One region of the Aureibacillus halotolerans genome, then DNA from elsewhere that is predicted to be linked to it. Evidence: a T-box and tRNA genes for the amino acid it is inferred to sense, from the RefSeq annotation. Region 1 holds a T-box; the other holds one or more tRNA genes.

The links. The T-box of region 1 lies ahead of argS (arginine--tRNA ligase). A T-box ahead of a tRNA ligase gene usually reads a tRNA of that ligase, here a tRNA-Arg.
Region 2: it has a tRNA-Arg gene. The T-box ahead of argS (arginine--tRNA ligase) is inferred to sense a tRNA for this amino acid. The anticodon was not compared.

The regions. Positions count from the first base shown of each region.
Region 1 covers NZ_SNYJ01000013.1:93,174-108,894, forward strand. Annotated here, with positions in the region: gene EV213_RS14660 (glycoside hydrolase family 127 protein) at 1-1,125, opposite strand, end outside; gene EV213_RS14665 (AraC family transcriptional regulator) at 1,248-2,069, shown strand; gene EV213_RS14670 (SDR family oxidoreductase) at 2,079-2,921, opposite strand; gene EV213_RS14675 (glycoside hydrolase family 43 protein) at 2,957-4,573, opposite strand; gene EV213_RS14680 (AraC family transcriptional regulator) at 4,706-5,629, opposite strand; gene EV213_RS14685 (DUF1516 family protein) at 5,705-6,037, opposite strand; gene EV213_RS14690 (glucose PTS transporter subunit IIA) at 6,488-8,440, shown strand; gene EV213_RS14695 (GNAT family N-acetyltransferase) at 8,432-8,938, opposite strand; gene EV213_RS14700 (NADP-dependent oxidoreductase) at 9,051-10,067, shown strand; gene EV213_RS14705 (YwqG family protein) at 10,118-10,921, opposite strand; gene argS (arginine--tRNA ligase) at 11,002-12,693, opposite strand; T-box leader at 12,734-12,957, opposite strand; gene EV213_RS20815 (hypothetical protein) at 13,017-13,157, opposite strand; gene cax (calcium/proton exchanger) at 13,181-14,230, opposite strand; gene EV213_RS14720 (hypothetical protein) at 14,318-14,758, opposite strand; gene EV213_RS14725 (hypothetical protein) at 14,914-15,330, opposite strand; gene EV213_RS14730 (exonuclease domain-containing protein) at 15,522-15,721, opposite strand, start outside.
Region 2 covers NZ_SNYJ01000015.1:69,556-85,276, forward strand. Annotated here, with positions in the region: gene EV213_RS15485 (ATP phosphoribosyltransferase regulatory subunit) at 1-213, shown strand, start outside; gene hisG (ATP phosphoribosyltransferase) at 215-853, shown strand; gene hisD (histidinol dehydrogenase) at 850-2,136, shown strand; gene hisB (imidazoleglycerol-phosphate dehydratase HisB) at 2,133-2,723, shown strand; gene hisH (imidazole glycerol phosphate synthase subunit HisH) at 2,725-3,360, shown strand; gene hisA (1-(5-phosphoribosyl)-5-[(5-phosphoribosylamino)methylideneamino]imidazole-4-carboxamide isomerase) at 3,360-4,097, shown strand; gene hisF (imidazole glycerol phosphate synthase subunit HisF) at 4,094-4,852, shown strand; gene hisIE (bifunctional phosphoribosyl-AMP cyclohydrolase/phosphoribosyl-ATP diphosphatase HisIE) at 4,849-5,472, shown strand; gene EV213_RS15525 (tetratricopeptide repeat protein) at 6,142-7,674, shown strand; gene trxB (thioredoxin-disulfide reductase) at 7,770-8,729, shown strand; gene EV213_RS15535 (NUDIX hydrolase) at 8,991-9,449, shown strand; gene rapZ (RNase adapter RapZ) at 9,528-10,412, shown strand; gene EV213_RS15545 (gluconeogenesis factor YvcK family protein) at 10,413-11,402, shown strand; gene whiA (DNA-binding protein WhiA) at 11,449-12,399, shown strand; gene EV213_RS15555 (HPr family phosphocarrier protein) at 12,547-12,810, shown strand; gene clpP (ATP-dependent Clp endopeptidase proteolytic subunit ClpP) at 12,903-13,484, opposite strand; tRNA gene EV213_RS15565 (tRNA-Arg) at 14,040-14,115, shown strand; gene EV213_RS20830 (hypothetical protein) at 14,465-14,617, shown strand; gene EV213_RS15570 (hypothetical protein) at 14,622-14,978, shown strand; gene yvfG (protein YvfG) at 15,498-15,707, opposite strand.

The sequences.
Region 1 (15,721 bases):
ATTCAAATCCATCCCTGAAATGGTGCCATTGTACAATGCTCTTTCCATCACATCGCCATACGCTCCTTGCTTCTCCAGCTTCATCATTCGCTGCGCCCAAAACACGAGGCCTATCGAGGCACATGTCTCTGTGTAGCATTCATCATTCGGTAAATCATAGGCAATGGTCGAAAAGGCTTCCCCATGGGTCTGAGACCCGATGCCTGCCGTCAAGTACATTTGCTTGTTCGTCACGTTTTTCCAGAGCGTTTTCGTGGCCTCCGCAAGACCTTCATCACTTTTTAGTTTCGCAAGGTCTGCCATTGCGGAATACATGTAAACGGCGCGAACCGCATGACCGACAGCTTCGTCCTGTTCTCGAACTGGCTTATGGGCCTGAGAATACCCATAGCGGCCGACGTCCTTCCACATATGTGTCCCAGAATTCTCCTCACGCTCTTCTTTTTCTATATCAAAGTAATGCGGCTGTTGGCCACGTTGATTAATAAAGTAATAGCTTAAATTGAGGTGCTTTTCATCACCGGTGACTTCATACAAGCGAAGCAATGCCAATTCAATCTCCTGATGGCCATCGTAGCCTTTTCGTTTGTCTTCTTCTAAACCAAACACAGAATCAATGTAATCAACAAATCGACACATCGCCTTTAATAGAACATCTTTGCCTGTCGCTTGATAGTAGGCAACCGCAGCCTCAATAAAATGGCCTGCCGTATACAATTCATGCTGATCACGCAGATTCGTCCACCTTTTGCCCGGTTCCTTCACCGTAAAGTAGGTGTTTAAGTACCCATCGCTTCCTTGGGCCCTCACGACTAGGTCAATTACCTCATCGGCCTGTGCTTCAAGTGTTTCATCGGCCTGATCCTCCAGCACATAGGCGACCGCTTCGATCCACTTTGCCAGGTCCGTGTCCTGAAATACAAACCCATGGTATTCTCCTTCTTTTTCCCCTGCCGCAATTTTTAGGTTTTCAATCGCATGACTTGGGGCAGCGTCTGGCAAGCGATCATTCAAGGCTTCCCACTGATAAGGGATTACATTGGTCTTGACAACATCTATTTTCTCACGCCAAAATGAGTCTGTAACGCGAACTTTCGGGTGGTAAAGGGCAAGCTTTTTATTCATAAGAAACCTCTCCTCTATTCCGATTGTTTTCCATTCACGAACACTCTACCATGCGTACTACGGCTTGTCGGTATGCGATCCTAGACAGCAGGTGGAAAATTCTGACGTAAAGGAGCAATGAAATGTCAACGACGATAGCATTTTCACTAACGTCCCCCATCACGTTTCTATCCTGTGGTGAATTTGTTTCCGATCGCCCTTTTCTTCATGACACAAGGGTAATGGATAGCTACGAGCTCATCGTTGGTATATCAGGGTGTCTACATATACGAGAAAATACAAACGCTTACAAAGTAAACCCCGGTGATTGTTTGTTGCTTTCACCGGGGAAAGAGCATGGAGGCACCTTCACAAGTCCTCCAGGATTGTCCTTTTTTTGGCTTCACATAAGACCCGAGCCCGAAAACGGAGAAAAGACGTTATCCGTCCCAACGTTTTGCACTCTTCCTCATATGGACCGTGTTCATATCTTGCTTCGACAGCTTCTTGATATTACAAGTCGACAACACTACCATCCTCAAGGCGGTGATTATTTAGCGACGGCATTGTTTATTGAATTAAGCGTACAGATGAACCCACAGCGATATAAAAACCTTGCCTCACATGACCGTGAGCTATCTGTCATGCTAGAGTGGATCCGCAACCACGTGACAGAACCACTTTCTACGCAAATTGTGGCGAAACGATTTAATTACAACAAGGACTACTTGTCCCGTTGGTTTAAAAAAAGGACAGGCGTTACATTGACAGCCTATATTCATAAAATCAAACTTGAAAAAGCCAAGATGCTTCTAGCGGAAACGAATTGCTCCGTACAAGAAATCGCATGGAATATTGGCATTCATGATGAGAAATACTTTATGAAACTGTTTAAAACCCATGAAAAGATGACGCCTACCGCTTATAGACAAGCGTATACGAACACCTTTCTAAATAGTAAATAAGTGCACCGTTTATACACCGGAATACGCCATGAAGCCACCATCCACAGGGACCGTAATGCCCGTGACAAACTGACTTTGCAGGTCATTTGCAAGCCACAGCATCACACCATGAAGATCCTCGGGTTTACCGAAACGACGCATCGGTGTTTGGCTGATGATTTTTTCAGACCTCGGTGTTAAGGAACCATCCTCATTTTTCAAAAGCTTATGATTCTGTTCAGTAAGGAAAAAGCCTGGGGCAATCGCATTGACACGAATGTTCTGTTCGGCAAGATACACAGAAAGCCATTTTGTGAAATTTTCGATGCCCGCTTTTGCTGCACTGTATGCGGGTACCTTCGTCATTGGGGATGGCGCGCTCATAGACGATATGTTAATGATCGATCCCCCGCGTCCAAGCATACGTCTGGCAAACACTTGCGATGTGACAAAGGAGCCAAGAAAGTTCACATCAAACACAAAACGAAAGCCCTCTGCAGACAAATCGAAAAAGGTGGTCACTTCATCATTATCTAAATCCTTGCTATCAAAGTATTCATTGGTCGTGATCGCTCTCGCGTCATTCCCGCCAGCGCCGTTAACAAGCACATCGCATGCGCCGTACTTTTGAAAAATCTCCTCATCAGCTCTTTCTACCTGCGCTTGATCGAGCACGTCACACTGTACGGCGATGGCCTCACCACCACGCTCCACAATTCCCGCAACAACCTTTTCCGCTTTGGACAGCGTTCGGTTCACGACCGCTACCTTCATGCCACATTCGGCTAATTTTTCTGCCATCGAGCCGCACAATACACCGCCGCCACCTGTGACAACGGCTACTTTCCCTTTTAATTGCTGTGCATTTTCCATTATTATCGCCTACCTTTGTTTACGCATTGTTTTCATTACTCGTCATGCAATTTTCCATAAAAGAAATAATCAAAATCGGCTGGCACGTTTTCGCCTGAAGTATCTTGACAGTGCATACCAACGAAGCCGCCTGTAAAGAATCCTCCTGACCTGATGTAGTCATCCGAAATTTTGTACGATTCAAACGCAGGACCGATATTTACCCAATCATCTCCATTTAATGAATAGGAGAATTGATAGTGTGGTCCACGAACGTCTACTCTTAAATATACTTCCGCCTTGTCATCCTCAATAACGACCTCATGACCGGCAATTGGTTGTGAAACAGCCGCTTGGTCACAACGAACGATATCTAACACTTTTCCTTTCGTTTCATGCCAGGTGACCTGAAGAGACGTCCAATTGTCCGTATTGTAGTAACACACCAAGCCAGCCGCCTGCTGAAACGTCGTTGGATGGACATCCAGCTTTGTTTCTGCTCTAAAATAGAAATCCTGCCAACGCCTCGCCACATGAGCTTGTGTAAACAGTGAGGTCAGGGATTCTTTCCCGTATAAACGAAGGTACCCCGCCCTATCCTTTAATGACATAATGCTGTCATCAAGTGGGATGCGTAAGGATTGAAACTCATGACTTAGCTCAGTCGAAAGAAAATCGTCCTTTGGTTCACGTTCTGGCCATGGGTGCTCTGGGATCGCTGGCCCCTCGACAGTCAAGGTCGGCTGATTTCCACCACCATGGATGTATGGCCAGTTGTCACGCCACTCCAGTTTCGCGATACTTGTCTCTCGTCCTAAAGGACAATAAAGATCACGTCCTGTTAGCGACTTCGTATCATCAGGCAATGGTCGTGCCATGAGGTAAAGCATATACCACTCGTCCGTATGGGTGTGAACAATGGATGCATGCCCTGCCTTTTGTAATGGATTTTCAGGGTATGGCCAGGACGTAATGAGGGGGTTGCTCGGATGAACCTCATAGGGTCCATGAAGTGAAGTTGACCTTGCTATGGTCGCTGCATGTTCATACTTCGTTCCGCCTTCTGCAGTGAGCAAGTAGTAATAATCCCCCATTTTATAAAGGTGCGGCGCTTCTGTCAGTTTTAGGTTCGTTCCTTTAAAAATAATTTCCTTCGGTCCTATAAGCCGTTGCTCTGTATGGTCATATTCTTGTAGAACAATTCCATAAAACGAGTGCTGATGCTGACGCTGGTCCCATACCATATTGACGACGTATTTCTTTCCACTCGGGTCATGAAACAGCGACGGATCGAATCCAGAGCTATTGAGATAAATAGGGTCGCTCCATTCCCCGTCTATTGTGTCACATGTAACAAGGTAGTTATGACCGTCCTTCCATGCCCCGGAGACCACCTTTACATCTGAATAAATCAACCAAAATTTCCCGTCATGATAGGATAGGCAAGGGGCCCATACGCCTCCTGAATTCGGGTTTCCTTTCATATCGAGTTGACTTACTCTGCTCAATGGTCGTGAAACGAGACGCCAATTCTTTAAATCCTTTGAATGAAAGATTTGAACGCCTGGGAACCATTCAAACGTTGAAACAGCTACGTAGTAATCTTCTCCATGTCTACAAACACTTGGGTCTGGATGAAAGCCTGTTAGAATTGGATTCTTAATCGTCGTCATTGATCTCTCTCCCTTTTACTCATTTTACATAAAGCGCTTACAATACTCAACAGCTTGCTTTTTGTCCAGTTTAGGCAATGGACGTGCAACATTCCATGGCATTTTCAATGTTGTTATTTACCCAAATCAGGACTATGGTCCATGTGGATACGTCGTCTGGCTTTTTTGGATCTCTCGATACTGAGATGGCGACAACCCTGACCAGCGTTTGAACTGGCGACTGAAGTGCGCCACATCCCGATATCCCATGACAAGGGAGAGCTCTTCAATCGACATTTGGCTATGCTGGAGACTTGTCTTGCAGTGGTTCAATTTACGCATGGAAACGTATTGGCGAGGAGAGAGGTGGTAGACTTGCCTGAATACTTTTTGAATGTAGGATTCACTAAAGCTCAACTCCTCTGCAACCCTCGTGACAATGCCTTTCCTTTTCGACGTCTGTTCGTGCAATGTTTCAGAAACCAAGATATATTTTTCAAGTTGTTCGGCAATGTCATAGGCAAGCTGAATGGTGTGTCCTGGCACTGCGCTCGTTTTGTCTTGTAACGACAGCGCCGTTGTTAGCGCGCCAAGCATCTCAAACATGAGCGCATAGATCGCAAGCTGATGAGAAGGCTGCTTTATCATTGCCATCAAGCGATCTAAAAACGGACGGATCTGACGAACAAGGCTTGCCCGTGCAGGATAAAAACTTTGATTAGACTGTTGAAAGAAGGGGAGGAACCAACGATCCTCCAGATTAAAATGCAGGCAAAAATAGGTGAACTCCTCTCCCGCTCCTTCGCTGGAATGTCGTACATTCGGCCGGATGAGCATCATGTCCCCTTGTTTCTGCTCGTAAAGCTCCCCGTCCACATAAAACCGCTGCGCGCCTTCTGTAACTAAATTAATTTCATACATCGCATGCTCATGAACAGGATACTCCCATCCTGCCGAAACTTTTCGAATGTGCATGCCGTACAGTTCGAAGGATGTCTTGATATTCGGAAATTTATATTCCTCCAGACGGAAGGCATCGATGGACCGCTGATCTAATGGATCTCCCTCGAATGTCATTATCCACACCTCCAAGTTTCTTTACATTCTGAAAAAAGAAAAGAGACTCCCCTTAGAAAGAGAAGTCGTCCGTTTTTAACCAAGCACACCATAGCCAAGCAAAACCACGAGAAGAAGCACAACGATAACGGCTACGAAAAGTCCAACAGCTTTTTCGCCACGTTTCTTCTTGCCAAGTGTTGCTTCCATCAGCCCAATGGCGACAATCGCCAAAATGGCTTTAATCACAAAATGGAGTGGAAAGCCATAACTAAACAGCATATAGCCACCCGAGAAAATCATAATGACATAAAACAAACGTAAAATCATTGGCAGGACTTTAACATTCGCAAACAGGTAAGACAATACAAATAGAATTACGACAAATGCCCATGAGCCTTCATGAGCTGCCTGCATACCGTCAATCATTTGGACTACACCCCTTTCCATCATCCCCAATACATACGGGGTCGGTATGATTTTACCATGTTCTACACGAAATGAGTAAAAGGAACAGCATTTTCACGAAACCGTCACTTCTTCATAAAAGCACATCATAAGAAGGAATCTACAAAGGGACTATGGAAAAAATAAAGTGGTCAGAAATTAGGGCGTGTCTTAAAACACGCTCAGAGTCATTTGTCACCGCCTTTTCCTCCCCTGCTTCGTTCCTTTTCCTTGACGTACGTCCGGTCCGTCTGCGAAAAAGCGCCTTGCTTGGAACGAAAATTCGGCAACATCTGCTCCCTTCTGAGTTCTCAGACACGCCCTAGTTCTATAGAGCATCACTGAATGACCACTCAAGGACTTCATTCCCATAGCTTATATAAGCCGATTTTGCGTCCACTTAATTCGCATAGAAACGGAGATGAGAACAACATGCTCGATTTTTTACAACGGTTAGGCAAAGCCCTAATGCTTCCGATTGCTGTTCTGCCGGCAGCAGGTATTTTAATAGGTATCGGACTCTTAATGCAAGAATACTCCATCGCTGGAGGGGCATTTGTCCAAGACGCTGGACTCGGCATTACCGGCAATCTCGCAATTATTTTTGCGGCTGGTGTTGCGGTCGGGTTTGCAAAGGATAGTCATGGCGCGGCTGCGATCGCAGGGGTCATAGGTTATTTTATTCTTTCCCAAGGGTTGATCGCGATTGGTGGTGAGGATATTGATATGGGCGTGCTCGGAGGTTTACTCTCTGGGGTGACTGCCGGTTTACTCTACAATCGCTTTAACAATATTCAGCTCCCCGAATTCCTCGCTTTCTTTGGTGGTCGGCGATTTGTTCCGATTGCTACGGCGGGACTTATGCTTCTCGTTACGATTATCCTAGGCTTTGTATGGCCGCCTATTCAAGGATTGGTCGAGGCAGGAGGGCAATCCATTGTAGATGCCGGGGCAGCTGGGGCAGGAATTTTTGGTTTTATTAACCGTCTGTTGATTCCTTTTGGCCTTCATCATGTCATTAATACACTCGTCTGGTTTCAATTTGGCGAATATAACGGCGTTACGGGAGATTTGAACCGCTTTTTAGAAGGAGACCCTGAGGCTGGCATTTTCATGGGTGGGTTTTATGTCATCATGATGTTTGGTATTCCAGGTGCTGCACTAGCGATTGGTCTTGCTGCGAAAAAGGAACGCCGAAAAGCAACACTGTTTGCGATGTCTAGCCTTGCGTTCACTTCCTTTTTCACCGGCATCACAGAACCTGTTGAATTCTCGTTTATGTTTTTGGCACCACTGCTCTATCTCATCCATGCCATTCTCACCGGATCGGCGCTGTATTTAGCCACGTTATTCGATGTGCATCACGGCTTCGGCTTTTCAGCAGGTGTGATTGATTTTGTTCTCCAATCCGCCCAAGGGCGTGGAGAATTAACATTATTGATCATGGGCGTTGTTTACTTTTTCGTCTATCTCGGGCTCTTTTATTTCGCCATTCGCTTTTTTGATCTAAAAACACCTGGTCGTGAGGATGAGGATGAGGAGCTTGCCGTAGCTGGCAGCCCTGGTCATGTCGATACAAACCCCTCCGGCTCATCGAAATTTGATCAGCAGTCCTTGCAGTTTATTGAAGATCTAGGAGGCGGCAGCAACATCCGTACCCTGGACCATTGCGCCACCAGATTGCGCTTAACTGTAGAAAATATGGATCAAATCAATGAAGCAGCGTTAAAATCGCATGGCGCTAGGGGTGTCATGAAGGTCAGCAAAACAAACCTTCAAGTCATCGTTGGCACACAGGTTGAATTTGTCTACAATGCCATGAAGGATTTGCTTAAGAATAAAAGCACCAATGCGGATCAATCCAATGAATCCTCTACACGAAATGAGACCGCAGAGCAAACAGCCGATCCGAATGATATTGCCGCTGTAGCTGCACCCCTATCTGGAAAGCTCATCCCTCTTGCGGACGTCAATGATGACATGTTCTCTACAGGAATGATGGGGGACGGCTTTGCGATCGAGCCAAGCGACGGGACCGTTTGCTCCCCTGTTTATGCCCGTGTCGAAATGATTGCCGACACGACACATGCCATTGGCTTGAAAACAAAAGCAGGAACCGAGTTACTTCTTCATATTGGGATTGACACTGTTGCATTGAAAGGCGATGGGTTTACTGCCCTCGTTGAAGTGGGCGATACTGTTCATCCGGGGCAGGCATTAATCAACTTTGATCTGGAGCGCGTTAAAAAACAAGCGTCTGTGGTCACGCCACTTATTTTCACCAACTTGCCTGAAGGTTGGGCAGTAGAGCACATGGCTACAGGAGATGTGACAGCTGGTCAGACTGGCATTATCCGAGCAAAAGCGGACACTGGTTCACATTGATGCCGTGTTTGCATAAACGAGCACATCCCTGCCATTGTAGGCACTCGTTTTTTCGTAGGCCATGCCAATACGTAGTGCAACAAAGATAGATGCTGGGTGGTTCGGGTGAATGAGGCATATAAATCGTTGAATGCCTAATACATTTTCCCCATAGTCCATACAGGCAGCCGCAGCTTCCTTTGCCAAACCTTTGCCCCAGTATTCCGGCAACAACCAATAGCCAATTTCAATCTCTGTGCGTCCATCGACAAGCTGACGCACAAGCCCAGCGTGACCTATCGGTTGATGGGTTTTGGCATCCAAAATCAGATGGAGTCCTAACCCATCTTTGTACCCTGGCAGCACCCAATATTGCAAGCTTCGTCGGGCCTCCTCGGAGGTCTTTTTCTGCCCATTGCCTATAAAACGGACGACATCAGGATGTTGCCAAAGTGATGTATAAAACATCAAGTCTTCCATTGTATAGCGTCGGAATTGCAATCGTTGCGTCGGATGCATATATGTCCCTCCATTGAAATGTTTGAGAAAGTCGCTTATTGGAAATGTATATTGTATTGAAGAATTATGTACGATAAGAACGAGTTTGAACCTACGATAAAGGAGCTTGGCTATGGAATTGAAAAATGAACAGTTACTACTTATAAACAGACCATCCGGGTTACCTACAAAAGAGGATTTTTCATTCGAGCAATTAGATACACCTGTCTTAGGCGAAGGTGAAGTCATTGTTCGTACTTTATACCTTTCTGTCGACCCTTACATGCGTGGTCGTATGAACGATACAAAATCTTATGTGCCTCCGTTTCAGTTAGATCAAGCGATTTCTGGTGGGCTCATAGGAGAAGTGACTGAAACCGCCACGGATACTTTTGCTGTCGGTGATCTTGTGACCGGCATTTTGCCGTTCCGACGTGTCAATGCCGTCAAGGAAAGCCTGCTCAGGAAAATTACATCGGATCCGCTTCCTCCATCCGTTTTCTTAGGACCACTTGGCATGACTGGATTGACAGCCTACTTCGGCCTGCTTGACATCGGCAACCCTTCGGAGGGAGACACCTTAGTTGTGTCCGGTGCAGCTGGAGCTGTTGGTAGTTTAGTATGTCAGATTGGAAAATTAAAAGGTGCTCACGTGGTAGGTATCGTGGGATCAGATGAAAAAGCAGCGTATCTCAAAGAATTAGGCGTTGACGCAACAGTGAATTATAAAACAGACGATGTGCCCTCTGCTTTGGAGACCGCCTGTCCAGATGGGATTGACATTTACTTTGATAATGTCGGAGGTCCTGTATCAGACGCTGCCCTTTCACTCATAAATGACGGTGCTCGCATCCCGATTTGCGGTCAAATATCATTATATAACTTACAAAAACAAGACGTTGGGCCTCGCATCCAACCGAACTTACTAGTAAACCGTGCCTTAATGAAAGGATTCATTGTCTCTGATTACGCGCATCGTTACGCGGAAGGCGAAGCCCAACTAACAGAGTGGCTATTGCAAGGTAAGCTGACGTACAGAGAATCTGTTATTGACGGCTTTGAAAACACTGTAGATGCCTTTCTCGGACTCTTTTCAGGCACGAACATCGGCAAGCAGCTTGTGCATGTCGCAGATCCCGTTCGTCACTAAAACCTCATTACATTCACTGGGAAACAAAAAATGCTCATAGCAGACCTGTGCTATGAGCAATCCCAGTTGTATAATACTTGATCAAAGTTGCGGTTTTTTAAGTCCTCTTCACGAATAAAAAAGTTGGCTACGCCACAGTCTCCCCATAAAATGCCCATTGAATAGTCTGTATCTATCTGAAACAATAGGCGCGAATGCGACTGGTGTTCATAGACCCTAGGGTCCTCTTGCGTGAAATACGCGTATCCCCCTATTTTATGTCCCTGCCCTCCGTGGAGATCATTATAGTCCCCCCACGTCGTATCTGCTTCATGTCCGTATTGCTTAAAAAAGTGCCACGCGTCATCGTGAAAGTGTGTTTTAAAGCGAACATCACCGACGGACACCATTTCCTCATCCAAAACGGCGAACAAGGCAATGTCGATATCGTCCTCTTCAAAAGGCGAGCTGTCGATCGTCCTCACAAATGAAAAATCAGACATAAGCTCCTGCTCTTCGAAAAGCTCTTCAAAATACAATACACGGAAATCCTTTTGGCTTAAAGGCTCATCAAAGTCTATTCCGTACACGTCATCGCTGACGGAAATGTAAAACTGAAGAATGCCTTTGTCTGGATAATCTTCAAGCGCAGGAAGTTGTGCGAAGTTCAATTGCGCCAACAGCTTCATTGGAACCCCATGGCTGTCCTCAGGATACGATTCATTGTTTGGAAAATAAGGCGTACCCCCGAATTTGCTATCGTAAGGGCCTGTTTTCGCTAGCACGCCGCGCAAGCGCACGAACGGTAACATCGTCTGCTCAAATTGTTCTCGATACGTTTCTAACACTTTAGGCAATGCCAGTTGTTTTTTCATTTTTCTTCCCACCTTTGCCACCAACATCTCTGTGTATCTTACATGCCTACAAGGCACCCTGCAAGCTTCAAGGTGTTTTGTTACATTTTCTCTGGCGCCTGAATTCCCAACAGTTTCAGCCCATCCTCTAACACAGTGGCAACTGTCCACACAATCGTCAAACGTGTAGCTTTGTTCGCAGAATCGTCGATGATACGCACTTGGCTATAAAATGTGTTGAACGCTTTTGCCAATGAAAGCAGATGCCTTGCGATGAGTGAAGGATCTGTCTGCTGCCACGCTTGCTTAATTTTTGCTGGCCATTCTTCCAATGCTTTAACGATCGGCCATGCCTCCTCGTCAATTTCTGTTATTGTATGCTGATCAGCTTCGCTCCATCCCCCTTTTTCTAACAGCGTTTTTGCTCTAGCAAAGGTGTACTGAAGATACGGACCTGTTTCACCTTCAAAGGTAAGCATCTGCTCCAGAGAAAATTCCACATCATTTTGGCGATAATGCTTTAAATCATGGAAGATCAGCGCCCCAACAGCAACCTTTTCGGCCACCTTTTCCATCTCAAATAAATGAGGCGTTCTTGCTTGGATCGAGGCGAGCGCGCGATTTTTCGCCTCATCTAGAACGTCTTCTAGCATGACGACGTGCCCCTTTCTCGTGGACATTTTTTTCCCACCAGATAAAAGCAGTCCAAAAGAGACATGCTCCACTTGGTCTGCCCAAGAGGCACCCATCTTTTTTAGCACCTCCTTCACTTGAACAAAATGAAGCGCCTGCTCCTGCCCTACCACATACAACATTCGTGTTGGTTCATAGGACGTGTGACGATCAAACGCCGCCGCCAAATCTCTCGTAGCGTACAATGAAGCGCCATCCTTTTTTTGAATAAGACAAGGGGGCACCTCACCATCCAAGCGAACAACTGAAGCCCCTTGAGACTCTTCTAGCAAACCTTTGCTTTTAAGCTCATTCACAATTGGTTTCATTTTGTCGTTATAATAGGCCTCGCCTCGCACAAGATCAAAGCTCACATTAAGTCGTTGATACAAGTGATTAAACGACTCTAAAGACAGCTCACGAAACCAGCGCCAAAGCGCCAACGCATCTGCATCCCCTGCTTCGAGCTTTACGAACCACTGTCTGCCTGCATCCTCCAACTCAGGAGTATGTTTTGCCTCCTTGTGAAAACGAACATACATCTGAAACAAGGCACGAATGGGGTCTGCTTTCGTATCATACTCCGTATGCCATAATGTATATGCTGCAATGAGCTTACCGAATTGCGTCCCCCAATCGCCAATATAATTAATGCGGATGGGCATATAGCCATTTTTTTCAGCAAGTCGAGCTATAGATTGCCCTATGACCGTTGAGCGAAGATGCCCCATTGAAAAAGGCTTTGCAATGTTCGGAGACGAAAAATCAATCGGAACGTTTGCGTTGTTCCCAGAGCTGTTTGAGCCGTAGGTGCTTCCATTGTCCAATATCTGTTTCAGCACTTGATTCGCAATGATATTGCGATGAAAGAGCACATTGACATACCCGCCTACAGCAACGACGCGCTTAATCCAAGGATGGTGAAGGCGCTCAGCAAGCTCCGAAGCAATCACTGTCGGTGCTTTCCTTTGTTGTTTAGCCAAGATAAAGCATGGAAAGGCCAAATCTCCATGCCCAGCTTGTTTCGGGGTCTCTATCAGCTGATAGACGTCATCTAAAGTTACATTTTCCGCAACCGCCTCTTGTACGACCGTACTCCAAATCGTTTTCAATGATTCCATTTGCCCAACCCTTTCTGCACGCAAAAAACCCCCATCTCAATAAAGAGACGGGGGTCCGTGGTGCCACTCTTATTGGAAAGATCATCAAATAAATCTTTCCCACTTCCTAGTCGATAACGCGACTAACGTCAAGCCCTACTTTCTTCAGACGTTCAGGCCTGCTTCTCCAGAGTCCGGTTCACTGCTGGTTCATGACTGGGCTCTCACTCTCCCCAATTCGCTAAGCATGCGCCAAACAGCTACTCTCTCTTTCGTTGACATTTTAGATAAAATTTCTGAAATTATACCAAGGCTGATCCTGAACGTCAATAGTCCTTTGCCATTTACCGTGGGGTTTTCGGAAATGCTGGCGGCGTCTTGCTTTGTTTCGCCAGCTTTTGATACACCTCTCTATACGTCCAGCCTGAAGCACTCAGTTGAGTACGATTGTTTTTAGTGGAAACGGTTGCCGTATACGTCTTCATTTTAGATCACTTCTCCTTTTCGTTTAAAGAAAATAAAATCCGATCGCTAAAATAATATACGCCCCAAGCAATAGCGCTCCTTCAAACCAATTCGTATCGCCATCGTTGGTCACTGAAATCACAAGAAATATAGAAACGATCATTGCAATAAGTTCAGGTATTGTAAACACCAGGGCCATTGGTTGTCCAATCAGAAATGACAAAAACACAAGCAGTGGTACAACAAACATTGCAATCTGTATCGTTGACCCTAAAGCAATTTCAATGGCGACATTCATGCGATTTTTGTACGCCATTAAGACGGCTGACGCGTGTTCCGCAGCATTCCCGATGATGGCGACGAGAATAATCCCAATAAAAAGTTCACTCCATCCAAACGTTCTCGCCACATCCTCTAATGTATGTACGAGCTGCTCGGAAATGTACGCGACCGCTGCCGTAGTTAATCCAAGTATGATGGTCGCTTTACGCGCTGACCACTCTGGGGTTTCTTCCTCTTCAGGTTCATCACCTGGCTGAGAATAAACACCTCGATGAGTCACTAGCCGGAAAATAAGAGCTAAAGCATAAAATACGATTAACACAATAGAGATGGCAATGCTCATTGTATAGGTTGTTTCCTCTGATACTTGTTGTGAAAAAATCTCTGGAATAACAAACGCGACGAGCACTGCAAAAATTAGCAGCCCAGAGTGATGACGCGCATCATGCACATTAAAGGTTTGGCGTTTGAATCTTAATCCCCCAACAAAAAAGGATAACCCTGCAACAAGTAACAGATTCCCAATAACAGAACCAGTGAGGGAGGCAAGGACCACATTCACAAGCCCCGCCTGCAAAGCAAAAATCGAGATAATTAATTCCACGGCGTTGCCGAACGTGGCGTTGAGCAAACCACCCAGCCTTGGACCGGTGACGATTGCCAAGCTCTCCGTTGCCCTGCCAATATAGGCAGATAACGCAACAATCGTTAAAGAATAGACGATAAACATTAGCGTAGAGGACAGATAGAAGCTACCCAGAACTGAAAATGGGACACCAATACAAACCATCCAAAAAAACACACGATTCAATTTGAGGACTTCCTTTCATTTCATGGCGATCATCCACCATACTTCTGATTTACCCGTTTTACATAAAATCTAACATTTTTTTGCCTATTAATTGGGCACCGCACCGGAAAGCACCAGTAAAAGTTCATCTACAGAAGACGACATTTCACACTCATACCACGATCCTTCAACATCTTTCAAAAGGACCCAAGGCTTTTTTTCCTCCGGAATAACGACGACAAGCTGAATGACTTGGCCGCTAAACGACGTATTGTCTATAACAACAGGCGGCATAAACGGAATACGCACTAAAACGCCATCCCTAGGCAACCTTGATGCAGAATCAATTTTTTTATACGCTGTGAACGATGTAAACAATCGCAAGCTGGCCCTTTGAACTAGCTCCCCGTTGGCCCACACCTCCTCCACTCCACTCGTCAAGTGAAGCATACGTACTGGTGGGATCTCATGGCTTCTTGCCGCGGAAGCCTGGGAAACGTCAAAAGACCACAGCCAGAGAACAGCCATAGCAATGACAAGCCCTTTCATCTTCCCAATCAACTCCTTTACAAGTAGGATTGCCCAAGTAAAAAAGAAGTATGTGATTGATTGAATTTACTTGCGGGCTTGACGCCCAAGGCACGCTTACCAACTCACACACCTATTAACCACTACACCAAAAAAAGAACCCACGTGTGAGTTCCTTAAAATCGTTCCAATTGATCTACCTTAGCGGTCCACTGACCTTGCCCTAGGATGCCTTGATGATGCTTCGTCATTTGCAGATGAAGGGAGCCAGACAACACTTTTGGGTCGCCAGTTTGCTTATCTGTAGTAAAGGAATCCATAATAACTTGAACGTCATAGTCCGGCCCCTGACCATCATTCACAAAAATAAAATGATCTGGCGCAGGTAAGTTATGCGCTTCGGTATACTCATAATAATAGCGTAGCTGTTCATAATCTGCGGTAGACATGGACTCTGGTTGCACGCCTTGTTGCACCATAGACAACATATGTCGCGCTTCCTGTTCGGGAGAATCCTGAACGTAGACAACGCCAACAAATAAAATAGCCCCTAGCAAAACCATGCCGAGAAGCATTTCTAATCCTGCTTTCATTTGGTTCACCTCATGTCTTTGTTTTGTAAGCTTTTGTTCATGCAGTTTCGCATGAAAGCCACTAAAGACACGGTCGTTCTAACTGGCCGTGAGAATAGTGCTCCTCTGTTAATGGAAAGCTATTGTACACCCATAGCATTCTTTTTACAAGTGTTATGCTTCCCAATGCAAGCTGCCTATATTCTCATTTCTTAAAACATGCCGAGCTGTTCGTATACATCCTGCAGCGTTCTCACAGATCCTCTTTCAAAGCTGGACACACTGTTGCACCAGAGCGTGGCCGTCACTTTCGCGTCCTCAAGGGCATGATGCCTATGCTCAATCTCAATGCCTGCTGCTTGACAGCACTCGTCAAGTGTCGTTAATTCTGCAGATTGATACGCCAGTCTAG
Region 2 (15,721 bases), on a different contig from region 1:
GCTGTTTCTGAGCTCGTTTCCAATGAACCTTTACCTATAATCATATTGTTTTCACCAAGTCAACGAAAAGAAGCAATACAAAAAGCGCGAGCTCTTCGAAATGAGGGCAAACATGTCATCGTTCAAGAGCAATCATCTTTAGAGAACATTGACGATATCGCAGACCAAGCTTGTGAAGTGCTGGACTATACGGATGGAAAGAAGGAGGGGTAAGATGCGTCAGCTCACCATTGCTATGCCAAAAGGCAGGATTTTTGAAGAAGCCTTGGATATGTTGCGAACGGCCTCCTACAATGTCCCGCCATCCTTCGATTTGTCGAGGAAATTGCTCGCAGAGGTAAAGGAAGAAGGGCTAACGTTTATCCTTGCAAAGCCATCGGATGTGCCGGTTTATGTTGAGCACGGTGTGGCGGACGTTGGCATTGCCGGTAAAGACGTGCTTTTGGAAGAGGATCGAAATGTGTATGAAGTCCTTGATTTAGGGATTAGCCGCTGTCATCTCTCTGTTGCAGGGCTTCCGGGGGCAGAGCCTGATCCATTCGCACCAAAAGTGGCCACGAAATACCCCCGTATTGCTTCGGATTATTTTCGTGAGCAAGGCGAACAGGTAGAAATTATCAAACTCAATGGATCCATCGAGTTGGCTCCTATGATCGGTCTAGCAGAAAGGATTGTCGATATCGTCTCAACGGGGAAAACGCTAAAAGAAAATGGCCTTGTCGAGCTCGAAACCATCCGCAGCATTACTTCTAGGCTCATTGTGAACCCTGTCAGCTATCGATTGAAGGACGAGGCTGTACGGCAATTAACTGAAAGGCTTCAGCTCGTCGTTCAGGGAGGGGATGGACTATGATTCAACCGAAGAACATGTCTTTGACGACCATGCCCCAGCAAAAAAGAACTGAGACGACGAATCGTGAGATTGATCGCCAAGTGCTAGAGATTGTATCTCGCGTCCGTGGAGAAGGAGATGCGGCTCTTATCGCATTGACAGAAGCCTTTGACAAGGTGGCATTGGACGCTACACAGTTGCGTTGCACAAAAGAGGAGCTTGACTTCGGCACTTCTTCTCTATCAGACGCTTTGAAGAATGTCTTGCAAAACGCAGCTGACAACATTCGTTCCTTTCATGAAAAAGCGATGCCTCGTAACTGGTTTTCAACGAATGAACAGGGCAGTGTGCTAGGTCAAAGACAGACGCCAGTCGATTCAGTAGGGATTTATGTGCCTTCGGGGAGCGCACCATTGGCTTCAACCGTGCTCATGACCGCCATTCCCGCAAAGGTTGCTGGGGTGAAAAACATCGTTGTTGTAACGCCTCCAGAAGCCGATGGCACCATCCATCAAGGCATCTTAGCGGCTTGTGCCATCGCTGGCGTGGATGAGGTCTACAAAATTGGAGGGGCGCAAGCTGTAGCTGCATTAGCCTACGGGACTGCGACCGTTCCAAAAGTGGATAAAATTGTCGGACCAGGAAACGTTTATGTTGCCACGGCGAAGCGGCATGTTTATGGAGACGTCGACATTGACATGATCGCAGGACCAAGTGAGATTGTCGTTGTGGCAGATGAAGGCGCTTCTCCGCGTGTGATTGCGGCTGATTTATTGTCTCAGGCGGAGCATGACCCGATGGCCTCTAGTGTGTTGCTGACTTCATCAATGGAATTGGCAACGGAGGTATCCAGCGAACTGGAAAGGCAATTAGCTGACCTTCCAAGAGCGGCGATTGCAAGAAAATCGCTAGAATCCTATGGCGGTTTATACGTGTTTCCAAGTCTTGAGGAAGCCATAAGTGCGGTCAATGTGCTGGCTCCTGAACACTTGGAGCTACAGGTTGCCGAGCCTTATGCATACCTCGATCAGATTCGTCATGCGGGAGCCATTTTTATTGGCGCGTATAGCGCAGAGAGCGTTGGCGATTATTTTGCTGGTCCTAGCCATGTGTTGCCAACAAACGGCACGGCACGTTTTTCGAGTCCCTTATCCGTGGAGGATTTCTTAAAGCGAACGAGCATCATTCATTATAGCCGCCAAGCACTTCAGGAGAATGCCAGTAGTATTGCCGCATTTGCCAGACTTGAAGAGCTGGAGGCCCATGCCAGAGCAATTGAGATACGAATGGAGGAAGATCAATGAGCACCCGAATTGGTTCAGTTGAAAGAGAAACGAAAGAAACATCGATCGCATTGCAGCTAGGCCTCGATGGCGAAGGAAAAGCAGACATTAACGTCAATGTCCCGTTTGTTGCCCATATGCTCGATCTGTTTGCAAAGCATGGTCATTTTGATTTAACGATAAATGCTAAAGGGGATGTGGAGATTGATGATCACCACACCACAGAGGATCTTGGTATTTGCCTAGGTGTCGCGCTGAAGGAAGCGTTAGGAACGAAAGAAGGGATTCGTCGTTATGGGCAAGCATGGGTGCCGATGGATGATGCGTTAGCGCAGGTCGTCATTGATTTGAGCAATCGACCGCATTTGGAATTTAGTGCGGAGATGCCTTCACAAAAAGTGGGGACCTTTGATACGGAGCTTGTCTATGAATTCCTTTCGAAGCTTGCTATTGAAGCGCGTATGAATCTTCATGTGATTGTTCACTACGGCCACAATACACATCATATCATTGAAGCTATTTTCAAGGCGCTGGCTCGAGCGCTCGATGAAGCGACGTCAATTGACCCAAGAGTTAAGGGTGTCCCTTCCACGAAAGGAATGCTTTAAAATGATCGGTATTGTCGATTATGGCATGGGGAACCTGTTTAGTGTCAGCAAAGCACTTGAGCGCCTTGGGTATGACTATGTCGTTTCATCGGCCAAGGAAGACCTTGCGAAAACCGATGGCTTGCTCCTGCCAGGCGTCGGTGCGTTCAAAGACGCCATGGTCGCATTGCGTGAGAATGGCATGGATCAATTCTTAAAGGAAGAAGTAGCAAACGGCAAACCGCTCTTTGGCATCTGTCTAGGCATGCAGCTCTTATTTGAAGCGAGTGAAGAAAAAGGAGAAACGAAAGGCCTTGGTTTGCTCACTGGACGTGCCATTCGCTTCTCAGGGCGCTCAGAGGAAGGGCACTCGTATAAGGTGCCTCATATGGGATGGAATCAGCTCGTCTTTACGCAACCCCAAGCGCCTTTATTGCACGATGTTCAAGATGGGTACGTGTATTTTGTGCATTCGTATTATATAGCAGATACGGAGGACGATGAAGTTTGGGCTACGGCTTCTTATGAAGAAACGGTTCCTGCCGTCGTAGGAAAAGGGAATGTGATGGGGGCTCAATTTCACCCGGAAAAGAGTGGTCCAACAGGAATGGCGATTCTTAAACGATTTGCTGAACAGACAAGCAGAGGAGGAGTTTGATGAGCACTCCATTTACGATCTACCCTGCCATTGATATTCTAAAAGGAAAATGTGTTCGATTATATCAAGGCGATTATGCTAAAGAAACAGTGTATGGCGATTCTCCTGCTCAAATGGCAGGTCAATTTGCGAACGCAGGCGCTTCCTGGGTACATATGGTTGATCTTGATGGAGCAAAAGAAGGGAAGCCAGTAAACAACGAAGCGATTCTTGCTGCAGCTGCGACGTCTGGTGCACAGGTACAGGTTGGTGGCGGCATACGTACTGAAGAGGACATTGACATGTACTTATCAGGTGGAGTTGCGCGTGTTATTCTTGGTTCAATAGCGGTAAAAGATCCGGTGTTCACAAAGAAAATGCTAAGTAAATATGGGGATCAAATCGTCATTGGCATAGATGCGCGGAATGGATTGGTGGCCACACAAGGATGGCTGGAGACCTCTGAAGTGACAGCCGAAGAGTTAGGAAAAACACTCGCTGAGGCAGGAGCCACGACCTTTATTTACACGGATATTTCCAAAGATGGAACGTTGACCGGTCCAAATACAAGCGGCATTGTCGCTTTAGCAAAGGAAACTGGGGTTGAGGTGATCGCCTCAGGTGGTGTAAGCTGTTTAGACGATGTGAAGGAGCTACAACGCTTTGTTTCTGACGGGGTTGGCGGTGTCATTATTGGAAAAGCGATTTATGATGGTCGCTTCAAGCTAGAGGAAGCTTTGGATGTGACTGCAACATGATTACAAAACGAATTATCCCGTGTTTGGATGTAAAGGATGGTCGCGTCGTCAAAGGCGTTCAGTTTGTTGAGCTTCGAGATGCTGGGGATCCCGTAGAGCTCGCCCGCTTTTACAACGAGCAGGGGGCTGACGAGCTTGTGTTTTTGGACATTTCCGCCTCACATGAAGGACGAGAAACCATGGCGGATGTCGTTCAACAGGTGGCCGCAACCTTGGCCATCCCCTTTACCGTTGGCGGAGGCATCAATACGTTAGAAGATATGAAAAAGATCTTACGCGCTGGTGCCGATAAGGTGTCTGTGAACACAGCAGCCCTTTTAAGACCAGAGCTCATTAATGAAGGATCAGATTACTTTGGTGCACAGTGTATCGTGACGGCGATCGATGCCAGGTATGAACAAGATGAAGATGACTTTTTTGTCTACACTCATGGGGGCAGGAAGCCTACTGGAAAACGGGCACTCGATTGGGCAAGGGAAGTTGAGCGTCGAGGAGCTGGAGAAATTCTTTTAACAAGCATGGACGCAGACGGATCGAAAGCGGGCTTTCACCTTGACCTAACAGCATCTATTGGAGAAGCTGTAGGAATTCCTGTAATTGCTTCTGGAGGAGCAGGGAAAGCTGAGGATTTTTTTGATGTTTTCTCGAAGGCTAATGCAGATGCTGCCCTCGCTGCGTCTATTTTTCATTACAAGGAAACATCTGTTGAGGAAGTGAAAGATTACCTGCGACAAAAAGGAGTGCATGTCCGATGAATAGTAATGAGCTGACTTTTGATGAGCAAGGGCTCCTGCCTGCGATTGTACAGGATGCAAAGACGTTAGAGGTGCTGACGCTTGCTTACATGAATAAAGAGTCATTGCAAAAGTCATTAGACACTGGTGAAACCTGGTTTTATTCCCGTTCACGCAAAGAACTTTGGCATAAGGGAGCGACATCAGGAAACACACAAGTTATCCAAGAGATTCGCTATGATTGTGATCAAGACGCCTTGGTCGTCAAAGTAGTGCCAGCAGGACCAGCGTGTCATACAGGGACTCGATCATGCTTTACGCAGTCTCTCTTTACGAAAGAGAATGCGGTTCAATCGGCTAGTGATGTGTTCACAGAATTAGAAGAAACGATTGCGAAGCGATTCGATGAAATGCCAGAAGGCGCTTATACCACCTACTTATTTGAGCAGGGTGTGGATAAAATCTTGAAAAAGGTTGGCGAAGAATCGGCAGAAGTCATTATTGCCGCGAAAAATCGCGATGCAAAAGAATTGTCGATGGAAGCCGGCGACCTTCTGTATCACTTGCTCGTGTTACTAAAGGAACAACAGCTCCCCTTGCAAGACGTATTAGACGTGCTGCGAGAGCGACAAGCGAAATAACCTTTTAGGCTGGAAGATAGAATCTATCATGATAAAGACCCGAACGATTCATTGAATTCGTTGGGGTCTTTGTTTATGTTTTTCGAAAGCTTCGTCAAAATACTTCGGGGTTGTCTCAAAAGCCTCTTAAAAGTAGAAAACCTCGAGACATTTGAACAGATGGAGTGGCGATTGATTTTATGCAGAGTCAGAAGATTAGCGTAGTCAAAATACGTAGACTCCTGCGGGAACAGCACGAGCTGAAGATCCCGCAGGAAAGCGATTTTTTGCTTTCCGAGGAAGCTGAAGCCGTGCCCGGCGGCATAGAAAACACGAGGAGGTCTTCTCGAGTCGATGTTGCACTTGTACCCTTTAGGGTGCAAGCGAAGTATTTTGATGAAGCGGTTTAATTCTATTACCAGAAAAAAATCTTGAAATTATTCTCATAAGGTCATTTTTTGACCTTATGGGACAGCCCCGAGCGTATGGCAGCTTGCCTGTAACAAGTCACCTTATTACTTAATATTCTTGCGGTTATTTTCTTGAACCCTGTCCCCTCTAACCTGGAAAGATAAGGGCACGGATAGAACATGTATCGAATTAAGCTGGAGTATGATATACTTTTCTATCGGACCCCTGGTTCATAGTCAGTCGTCAATCGTTAGAGAAAAAGAAGGGAGAGGCGTATGTATGTCGGATGTAACGTATGTGGAAAACTCACAACCTATGGAAACAACCGGAACAATTCTACCCTTTCATGCAAGCGGTAAAACCTTATTTAATATTGCAAGCAAAGCGATGCGCTTAGCAAACATACATAAAGCGGAACGGTACTTGCGCCTCGCATGTAAACGCGAACCACAAGAAACCTTTTATCAGTCACAGCTTGCGATGTGCCTATCAGAGCTAGGGAAATACAGCGACTCTAATAAAGTGCTGTTAGAGCTCTTGCAGGTCTCAAAGCAAGGGATGGAAGAAGCGTATTTTCTATTGGCAAACAACTATGCCCATCTTGGACAGTTTGATGAGGCGTTGAAATATACAAAAACCTATTTAGCAATAAGTCCTGTTGGAGAGTTTAGTGAAGATGCACAGGATCTTCTCGATGTGCTAGATGAGGATGAGCTAGAATTTAATGAAGATCCACTTGTGACGAGTCAAGAGGAAGCGAAGGAACTGCTCGCGAAGGGACGGTTCAAGGAAGCTGAGGAGAGTTTTCTTGAAATCATTTCCACGTACCCTTCCTTCTGGGCTGCGCACAATAACCTTGCCCTTGCGTTATTTTATCAAGGACAAAGTCGAGCTGCCTTTAAGCGCCTAGACACCGTACTCGAAAAAAATCCGGGGAATCTTCACGCCATATGCAATCTCGCCGTATTCTATAAGCATCTAGGAAAGCAGCAAAAGCTTCAGGAAAGCCTATGGCAGCTTCGCAATGTGTACCCTATGACAAGCGATTATCAATATAAGATTGGTGCGACATTGGCGATGCTTGGAGACTATCAAACTGGCTTTTACTGGCTAAATCATTTGTATTCACGGCACTTTGAAGGGGATGCCTTATTTTATCATTGGCTATCATTGAGTGCTTACTATACGGGCCGAAACTCCTTTGCACACAGTGTTTGGAAACTCGCTAAACGTATTGATCCATCCCTAAGTGACGCGGAGCAGCCTTGGGAAGCGCAGCATACTCAGGAACACAAAGGGCATATGGATCAGTATCAGGGAGAATTACTTAGTGGATTAAAGCATGAGGATTTGCCTGAGTGGCAGCTGTTTTGCGTCTATATGCTTAATCGTGAGGCAACCGTTGAACACCTGAACTTAGAGCAGTATCCTCTTCATCCTGTTGCGGAAAAGCTTCATGTCATGTTGAAGGAGAACGTTTTTGAGAACAGTGCGTTTTCAAAACGTGATCAGCTCATGCTCAGTGTCGCCCATTTATTTGAAGAACGTTTTTCGAATGGTCAACAAGATAGTGCCATGCTGCTGCACGATGTGCTTGCTCAATGGTTCCAATGGTATGTTTTAATTCGCGATTCAAAAACCCGTCGCGTGTCTGCACAGGTTTGGGCAGCAGCGGTTGAGGTGACAGCTGAAACTGGGCTTTCTGTTAAAGACGCGTGCACGTATTATGACGTGCCAGCTCAGACGCTAAAGAGTTATTTAACGACTATGCAAGAATGGAAAGAGCAACAGCTCCAGGGAGCAGAACATTAGACGTTATTGAGAAAAAATCGTATGATAACAGAGCATAGATCATTTGAATGTACGATGTTATTTTGTTGTGTTACAGATGGGAGGAAAGACAGACAATGACTGAAGAAAAAGTGTACGACGTCATCATTATTGGTGCAGGACCTGCGGGCATGACAGCAGCGGTTTATACATCTAGAGCAAACATGTCAACATTGATGATTGAAAGAGGTATTCCAGGCGGGCAAATGGCGAATACCGAAGACGTGGAAAACTATCCAGGATACGACCATATTCTCGGTCCTGACTTGTCGACAAAAATGTTCGAACACGCGAAGAAATTCGGTGCCGAATACGCCTATGGCGATATAAAAGAAATTACAGACCACAAAGAATATAAGCTCATTCAGGCTGGGTCGAAACAATACAAAGCAAAGTCAATTATTATTGCGACGGGAGCTCATTACAAAAAGCTTGGTGTGGTAGGTGAAGATACGTATAGCGGACGTGGGGTTTCTTACTGCGCGGTATGTGATGGTGCTTTCTTTAAAGACAAGGAATTATACGTTATTGGTGGTGGGGATTCAGCTTGTGAAGAGGGTGTGTACCTCACGCGCTTTGCGTCTAAGGTGACCATTGTACACCGCAGAGATAAACTTCGCGCGCAACCGATCCTTCAAAAAAGAGCTATGGAAAACGAGAAAATCGATTTTATTTGGAACCACAACGTAAAAGAAATTCATGGGACAGACGGCAAAGTGTCTGCCATTGAATTGTCGCAAGTGGAGACAGGTGAATCAGAGACGTTACCAGCAGAAGGTGTATTTGTTTATATTGGTATGCTGCCGCTAAGTGACCCGTTTGTTTCATTAGGCATCACAAATGAAGAAGGCTATATTCCGACAAATGAACAAATGGAAACAAGCATTCCAGGAATTTTTGCTGCTGGAGACATCCGTGAAAAGACACTCCGTCAAATTGTCACTGCGACTGGAGACGGGAGCATTGCCGCGCAAGCAGCACAAGGTTTTGTTGAAACATTAGAAGAAGAGAGCAAATCCAAAGAAGAGATTGTTTAACATTCGCACAATCTCTTAACATAATGTTATTCTCATTTAAACGTTGTGTAACACGCCTGAAACATCTGTGGGGTATACTATCAATATAAATTGACCCCCTTTTTTAACATACATGGTGTGGTGCGGATCCCCGTCCGCGCCCTTTTTTTGTTTAGATGTAGCTATTTTCTAGGCGTTCAAGCTTCTTGAAGAATTGAGGCGGGCTTAAAAACATAGTATACTTTGAAGAGAAAAACATGCAGCGTAGAAAAGAGGTGTCGTATGCAACGTGTCACGAATTGTGTTGTCCTACATGAAAATCATCTCCTTCTTCTTCAGAAGCCACGTCGCGGTTGGTGGGTAGCTCCTGGTGGGAAGATGGAGCCAGGCGAGTCTGTTAGAGATACAGTCCGTCGTGAGGTACGCGAAGAAACAGGAGTTTATGTGAAAAACCCAGAACTAAAAGGGGTTTTTACTTTTACGATGAAACAGGCAGATGCCGAAGCATCTGAATGGATGATGTTCACCTTTTTGGCGACTCAATTTGACGGTGAAGCCCTTCAAAAGTCAGAGGAAGGTATCTTACAATGGCATCCTCGTGAGACAATAGCCACGTTACCGATGGCTCCTGGTGATTATCATATTATTGATTACGTGACACAAGGAAGTGGCGTCATCTATGGCACCTTTACGTATACACCGGATTTTCAATTAATTTCATATCGTATTGATCCTTCGTGAGCATACATGTCTTAGGAAAAGAAGTGCCTTCTTTTTACATTACTCAATCCATTTGGAAGGCAAGGAGGAGAAACACATATGGTTTCAGCTCAACAACAGCTCGTTATTATTACCGGCATGTCAGGTGCCGGTAAATCAGTCGCAATGCGGAGCTTTGAAGACATGGGCTACTATTGCGTGGACAACCTGCCACCAGCACTATTGCCCAAGTTTTTTGAGCTTATTGAAGAATCGAGTTCAAAAATGACAAAAGCAGCCCTTGTCATGGACTTGAGAGGTCGAGAGTTTTTTGATCAGCTTTTTGAGGTTCTTGACAAATTCGATAAGGAAAACAGCATCCATCCGACGATTCTATACTTAGATGCCAAAAGCCAGGTGCTCGTTTCTAGGTACAAGGAGACGCGGCGATCACACCCACTTGCGGCGAACCGTTCTCCATTGGTCGGCATTGAGATGGAGCGTAAAATGCTTGAAGAGCTAAAGGGAAGGGCGCAGCAGATCATCGACACAACCAATCTTTCTCCACGTCAGCTTCGGGAGACCATTTTGGATCAATTTTTGCAGCACAAAGATGATTTGTTTACGATGAACATTGTATCCTTCGGGTTTAAATATGGCATTCCAATTGATGCTGACCTCGTATTTGATGTGCGTTTTTTGCCCAACCCCCACTACATCGAGAGTATGCGACCAAAGACAGGGATGGATGATGAGGTGTCTTCTTACGTGCTTAAATTTGCTGAAACACAGGCGTTTATTGAAAAGCTAACGGACTTATTGCACTTTATGCTTCCGTACTATAAACGCGAGGGAAAGAGTCAGCTTATTCTAGCCATAGGCTGTACGGGAGGCCAGCATAGATCGGTCACGCTCGCCGAATACATTGGCAATCATTTTGATAATGAGTATAAAGTACGTGTCAATCATCGTGATGCGCACAAGCGAAAAGCAGGGACGATTTAAATGAATACAGAAACACGTTTGCCAAGGGTTGTCGCCATTGGTGGAGGAACAGGTTTGTCTGTCCTGTTACGAGGCCTAAAGGTGTTCCCTGTTGATTTAACAGCCGTCGTTACGGTTGCAGATGATGGTGGAAGCTCAGGCGCATTACGACATGAGCTTAATATTCCACCGCCAGGCGATATACGTAATGTCATTGCTGCAATGTCGGAGGTTGAGCCCCTAATTGAAGGGTTGTTTCAGCATCGATTTCAAGGAAGCTCTCTCTCAGGCCATGCTTTAGGGAATTTACTGCTCGCTGCAATGACGTCTTTAACAGGTGATTTTACCACTGCGATTGCTGAAATGAGTAAAGTCCTTAAGGTGAAAGGGAAAATCCTTCCTGCATGTAATGAGAGCGTGGCATTAAAGGCGATGATGGAAGATGGCAGCATGGTTGAAGGAGAGTCTGCCATTGCGAGAGAAGGCAAACGAATCCATCGATTATTTTACGATCGTCAGGATGTACAGCCTCTCCCCGACACCCTTCAGGCCATCGAAGAGGCGGATCTTATTGTTATTGGACCTGGAAGCTTATATACGAGCATCATGCCGAATTTAATTGTCCCTGGCGTCTCAGAAGCGATTGAAAAAGCGAGTGCGCAAAAGGTGTATGTATGCAACGTCATGACCCAGTTCGGTGAAACGACAGGGTATACAGCGAGTGATCATTTGCGTGCAATTGTGAATCATATGAACAACAATAGCATTAATACTATCATCGTCAATGAAGAAATGGTTCCTGCCGTATCTCTGCAAAAATATGCAGAAGAGGACGCGGTACCGGTAATGTTTGATGAAGCATTGCTTACGTCAATGGGTGTTCAATTAATTAAAGGCAACTTTATTGATATTACATCAGGAATGGTTCGCCATGATACAACGCAAATTGCTGGTATTTTATATGATTTGGCTTCAAAAGGGGCTAAAGAGCAGTACCAAAGGCAAAACTGAGCGAGAATGGATCATCAAACGCAGACGGTAGAAGGGGGGCGTAGAGATGTCCTTTGCATCAACGATAAAAAAAGAACTAACGCAATGGGTGGCAGATCCATGCTGTGAAATGTCGGAGTTATCTGCTCTGATTCGTATGAATGGCTCGGTGTCCTTATCAAAGCAACAAATGATTTTAGACATACAAACAGAAAATGCCGCCATCGCCAGACGAATCTATACGCTGTTAAAAAAAGCGTATGAAATAAACGTCCGTTTGCTTGTACGAAAAAAAATGCGTCTTAAAAAAAACAATGTGTACATCGTTCGACTGGAAGAGCAGGCAACACACATTTTATCTGATCTACGCATTCTTAGTGAAAACCGCACGTTTGAGCATTCAATATCTGCTGAGTATCTTGAGAGAGACTGCTGTCGAAAAGCCTATTTAAGAGGCGCGTTTTTAGCAGGTGGCTCTGTAAACAATCCAGAGACATCATCGTATCATTTAGAAATTTTTTCTCAATACGAGGTGCATAACACGGCATTGATGAAGCTTTTAAATTGCTATCATTTAAATGCAAAGTCATTAGAAAGAAAAAAGGGTTTTATCGTCTATTTAAAAGAAGGCGAAAAAATATCTGACTTCCTCACTGTGATAGGAGCTCATCAGGCCATGCTGCACTTTGAAGATGTCCGCATTGTTCGTGATATGCGAAATTCGGTCAATCGTCTCGTTAATTGTGAAACAGCGAACTTGAACAAAACGATTGGTGCTGCTTTGCGACAGGTTGAAAACATTCATTTCATTGAAAGGACTGTTGGTCTGGATGCCTTACCTGATAAGCTTAGAGAGATTGCTGAGCTTCGAGTGAAGTATCAAGAGGTTTCTTTGAAGGAACTTGGTGAGATGACGTCGAATGGAAACATAAGCAAGTCTGGCATTAATCACAGATTAAAGAAAATAGATGATTTTGCCGAAAAACTAAGACGAGGGCAATTGCCCGAAAGAGTGTGACCACATAAATAGTAGACAGTGCTATTGTCTGTAAAGAATGTCATGTTTTTTAATGAGGCGGCGACCGGTCGAAAAATGAAACATTTTTTCTTCCGGTTGCATATATCTTAAATATAAAAGCGCTTTCAATAAAGGGGAGGAATTACATTGACACAACAACAAGTTACGGTGCAATTAAAAACAGGACTGCGTGCTCGCCCGGCAGCGATATTTGTTCAAGAAGCCAATCGGTTCATTGCTGATGTGTATTTGCAAAAAGGATCGAAGAAAGTAAATGCGAAAAGCATTATGGGGTTAATGAGCTTAGCCGTTGGCGCTGATCAGGAAGTCACCATTTCAGCAGAAGGCAGAGATGAAAAGGAAGCGGTTGAGGCGCTTGTCTCGTTTGTACAAAAAGAAGATGTGGCTTAAATATTTTTAAGCAAAAAAAAAGCGACTGGGAACCCAGTCGCTTTTTTAAATAGATGAGGCAACTTCATTGTCGCTTCATCCTATTTCTACTTTTATTTACGTGACATCACTGAGTCAATTATGCCATACTCTACGGCAGTTTCTGCAGTCATGAAGTTGTCACGATCTGTATCACGTTGAATGGTTTCGATCGGCTGTCCTGTACGTTCAGCAAGGATTTCATTGAGCTTTTCGCGCATTTGTATAATACGTCTTGCATGAATTTCAATGTCTGACGCCTGACCTTGTGTTCCGCCAAGCGGTTGGTGAATCATCACTTCACTATTTGGAAGTGCATAGCGCTTGCCTTTCGTTCCAGCTGCAAGCAAGAAGGCTCCCATTGATGCCGCCATGCCAGTACAGATGGTCGACACATCAGGCTTGATGAATTGCATCGTATCATAAATGGCCATTCCTGCTGTAATTGAACCCCCAGGGGAGTTAATGTAAATGGAGATGTCTTTTTCTGCATCTTCGGCTTGCAAAAATAGAAGCTGAGCGACGATTGAGTTTGACACATTGTCGTCAATGCCACTTCCGAGCATAATAATACGGTCTTTTAATAATCGAGAGTAAATGTCATATGCACGTTCACCGCGGTTGGTTTGTTCAATGACTGTTGGAATAAGATTCATTAACGATTCCTCCTAAAGTTACTTAAATAGTATGTAGTCATCATACTCATTTGGTCAATGAAGGTCAAATCATACGCTTCATTGAAGAGTACTCAAACATCATTGTATCATGTATTCGACGAAAGATACCTTTATTCATCCTTCCCGGGAACTTAAGTTGGTAAACAGAAGAGGAAGTGAGGAGTGGAGTGAATATGGGGTCTGCATTGTCCTAAAAGTGGTCGGAGTTAATTTCAGGAATTAAATTTTATGAAAAACTTTGGATCATCACCACGGTTGATTTAAATACTCGCGGTCATACGCTCGCTTTCACCCTAAAGGGTACAAGTGCAACATCGACTCAAGAAGACCTCGTCGTGTTTTCTTTTCCTGCTGCGATTTGTGATCCTCCTCTGGCGTGATATATGCATTGTGGATCGCATTGAGTGTTTATTGATAGGTATCAAAGTACATGGATGCATATGATCATCTGACCCCATCCCTTTTTCATTTCACTCTTGCGTCCAAACGTAGGATGCCGTATAATTACCTTTGTCACTTTATGAAAATACTCATGCGCTCGTAGCTCAGTTGGATAGAGCGGTGGTTTCCGGTACCACGTCAGTCGGGGGTTCGAATCCCTTCGAGCGCGTCAAGGTTGTTTTAATGGGGAATGTGGATGGTAAAACCTAGCAGTTATGGTTTTTTCGTCATACGAGGGAATCGGTCTAGGTCGATTCTGCCCCATTATTTTTTATTGGTTCCGAATCATTGAGTGCTAAGAGATTATAACATTCGTTTCAGTGAATGTAGTGTATTTCTTTATACTCCAGATCTTGCATTATTTAATCAGAAAGTTTACTATTGTTCATTAAGTTGGTATATATTATACTACAGATACCCCTATAAAATGGTATCTTTTATTTGGTTTCTGCGTACAATGATAAGACCTTTTGGGAGGTGTTGTTGTGCGCAAAAGAAAAAGTGAGGAGGACAAAGACATGTCTGTAACTAAGAAAGAATTGTCGGTAACCGAATCACTCACTGAAGCGTTTGAGGAAGTGGAAAGAATTCGTAGTGGCAAACAACCAAAAACATCTTGGCAAGAAATGATTGAACAAATCAAAAAAGATAGGGATTCAGGTAATCTATAATTAGATGAACCATTATCAAATAATACCTACTAAAAGTTTTGATAGAGCTCTACGTAATTTAACTAAAAAACATCCGAAGGCAGTAGACGATATTGGGGACGTATTAACGAGTTTACAAAATGGCGACTTGGTAGGTAATGCTATTCCTGGTTTAAAACATCCTAATAATAAAGCCTTTAAAGTTCGGTCAGCTAATGTAAGTGGGCGAACTGGTAAGCGTGGGGGATTCAGGATTATTTATTATCTGGTCACTTCAGATAATGAAATTTATCTATTAACCGTGTATTCTAAATCAGATAAACAGAACATTTCAACAAAAGAAATAAATGAACTAGTAAGAAAGTATGTGAAGCCACTGTAGAAATCTATACCGAATCCGTAAATTAGCGGTTCGGTATAGAAATGTTGATACACCGACGGTTATCGTACATAGTTTCCTGTGGTTTCCGGTACCACGTCAGTCGGGGGTTCGAATCCCTTCGAGCGCGTCATTCAAAAGGGGTTGTCTCAAAAGCCTCTTAAAAGTAGAAAACCTCAAGGCATTTGAACAGATGCCTTGAGGTTTTTCATGTTTTATAATTTGAGTGGCGATTGATATTATGCAGAGTCAGAAGATTAGCGTAGTCAAAATACGTAGACTCCTGCGGGAACAGCACGAGCTGAAGATCCCGCAGGAAAGCGATTTTTTGCTTTCCGAGGAAGCTGAAGCCGTGCCCGGCGGCATAGAAAACACGAGGAGGTCTTCTCGAGTCGATGTTGCACTTGTACCCTTTAGGGTGCAAGCGAAGTATTTTGATGAAGCGGTTTAATTCTATTACCAGAAAAAATCTTGAAGATATTCTCACAAGTTCATTTTTTGACCTTATGGGACAGCCCCTTTCTAATTGGTAAACGTAGTATACGCTTCGTCCAGATTACGGAGTCTTCTCATAATCTCTGAATTTTTTGTGAGTCGATCTTGAATTAGTGTCGAAACAACAGAGCGATAATAGGCATTCACAGCATCTTGCCTTTTTACGTCATTGTGCTTTTTGACATAAATCTCGAAGCTGTCCACAAAGTAGTCGACTGAAAACAATTGATGATTCATTGAACAACACCTTT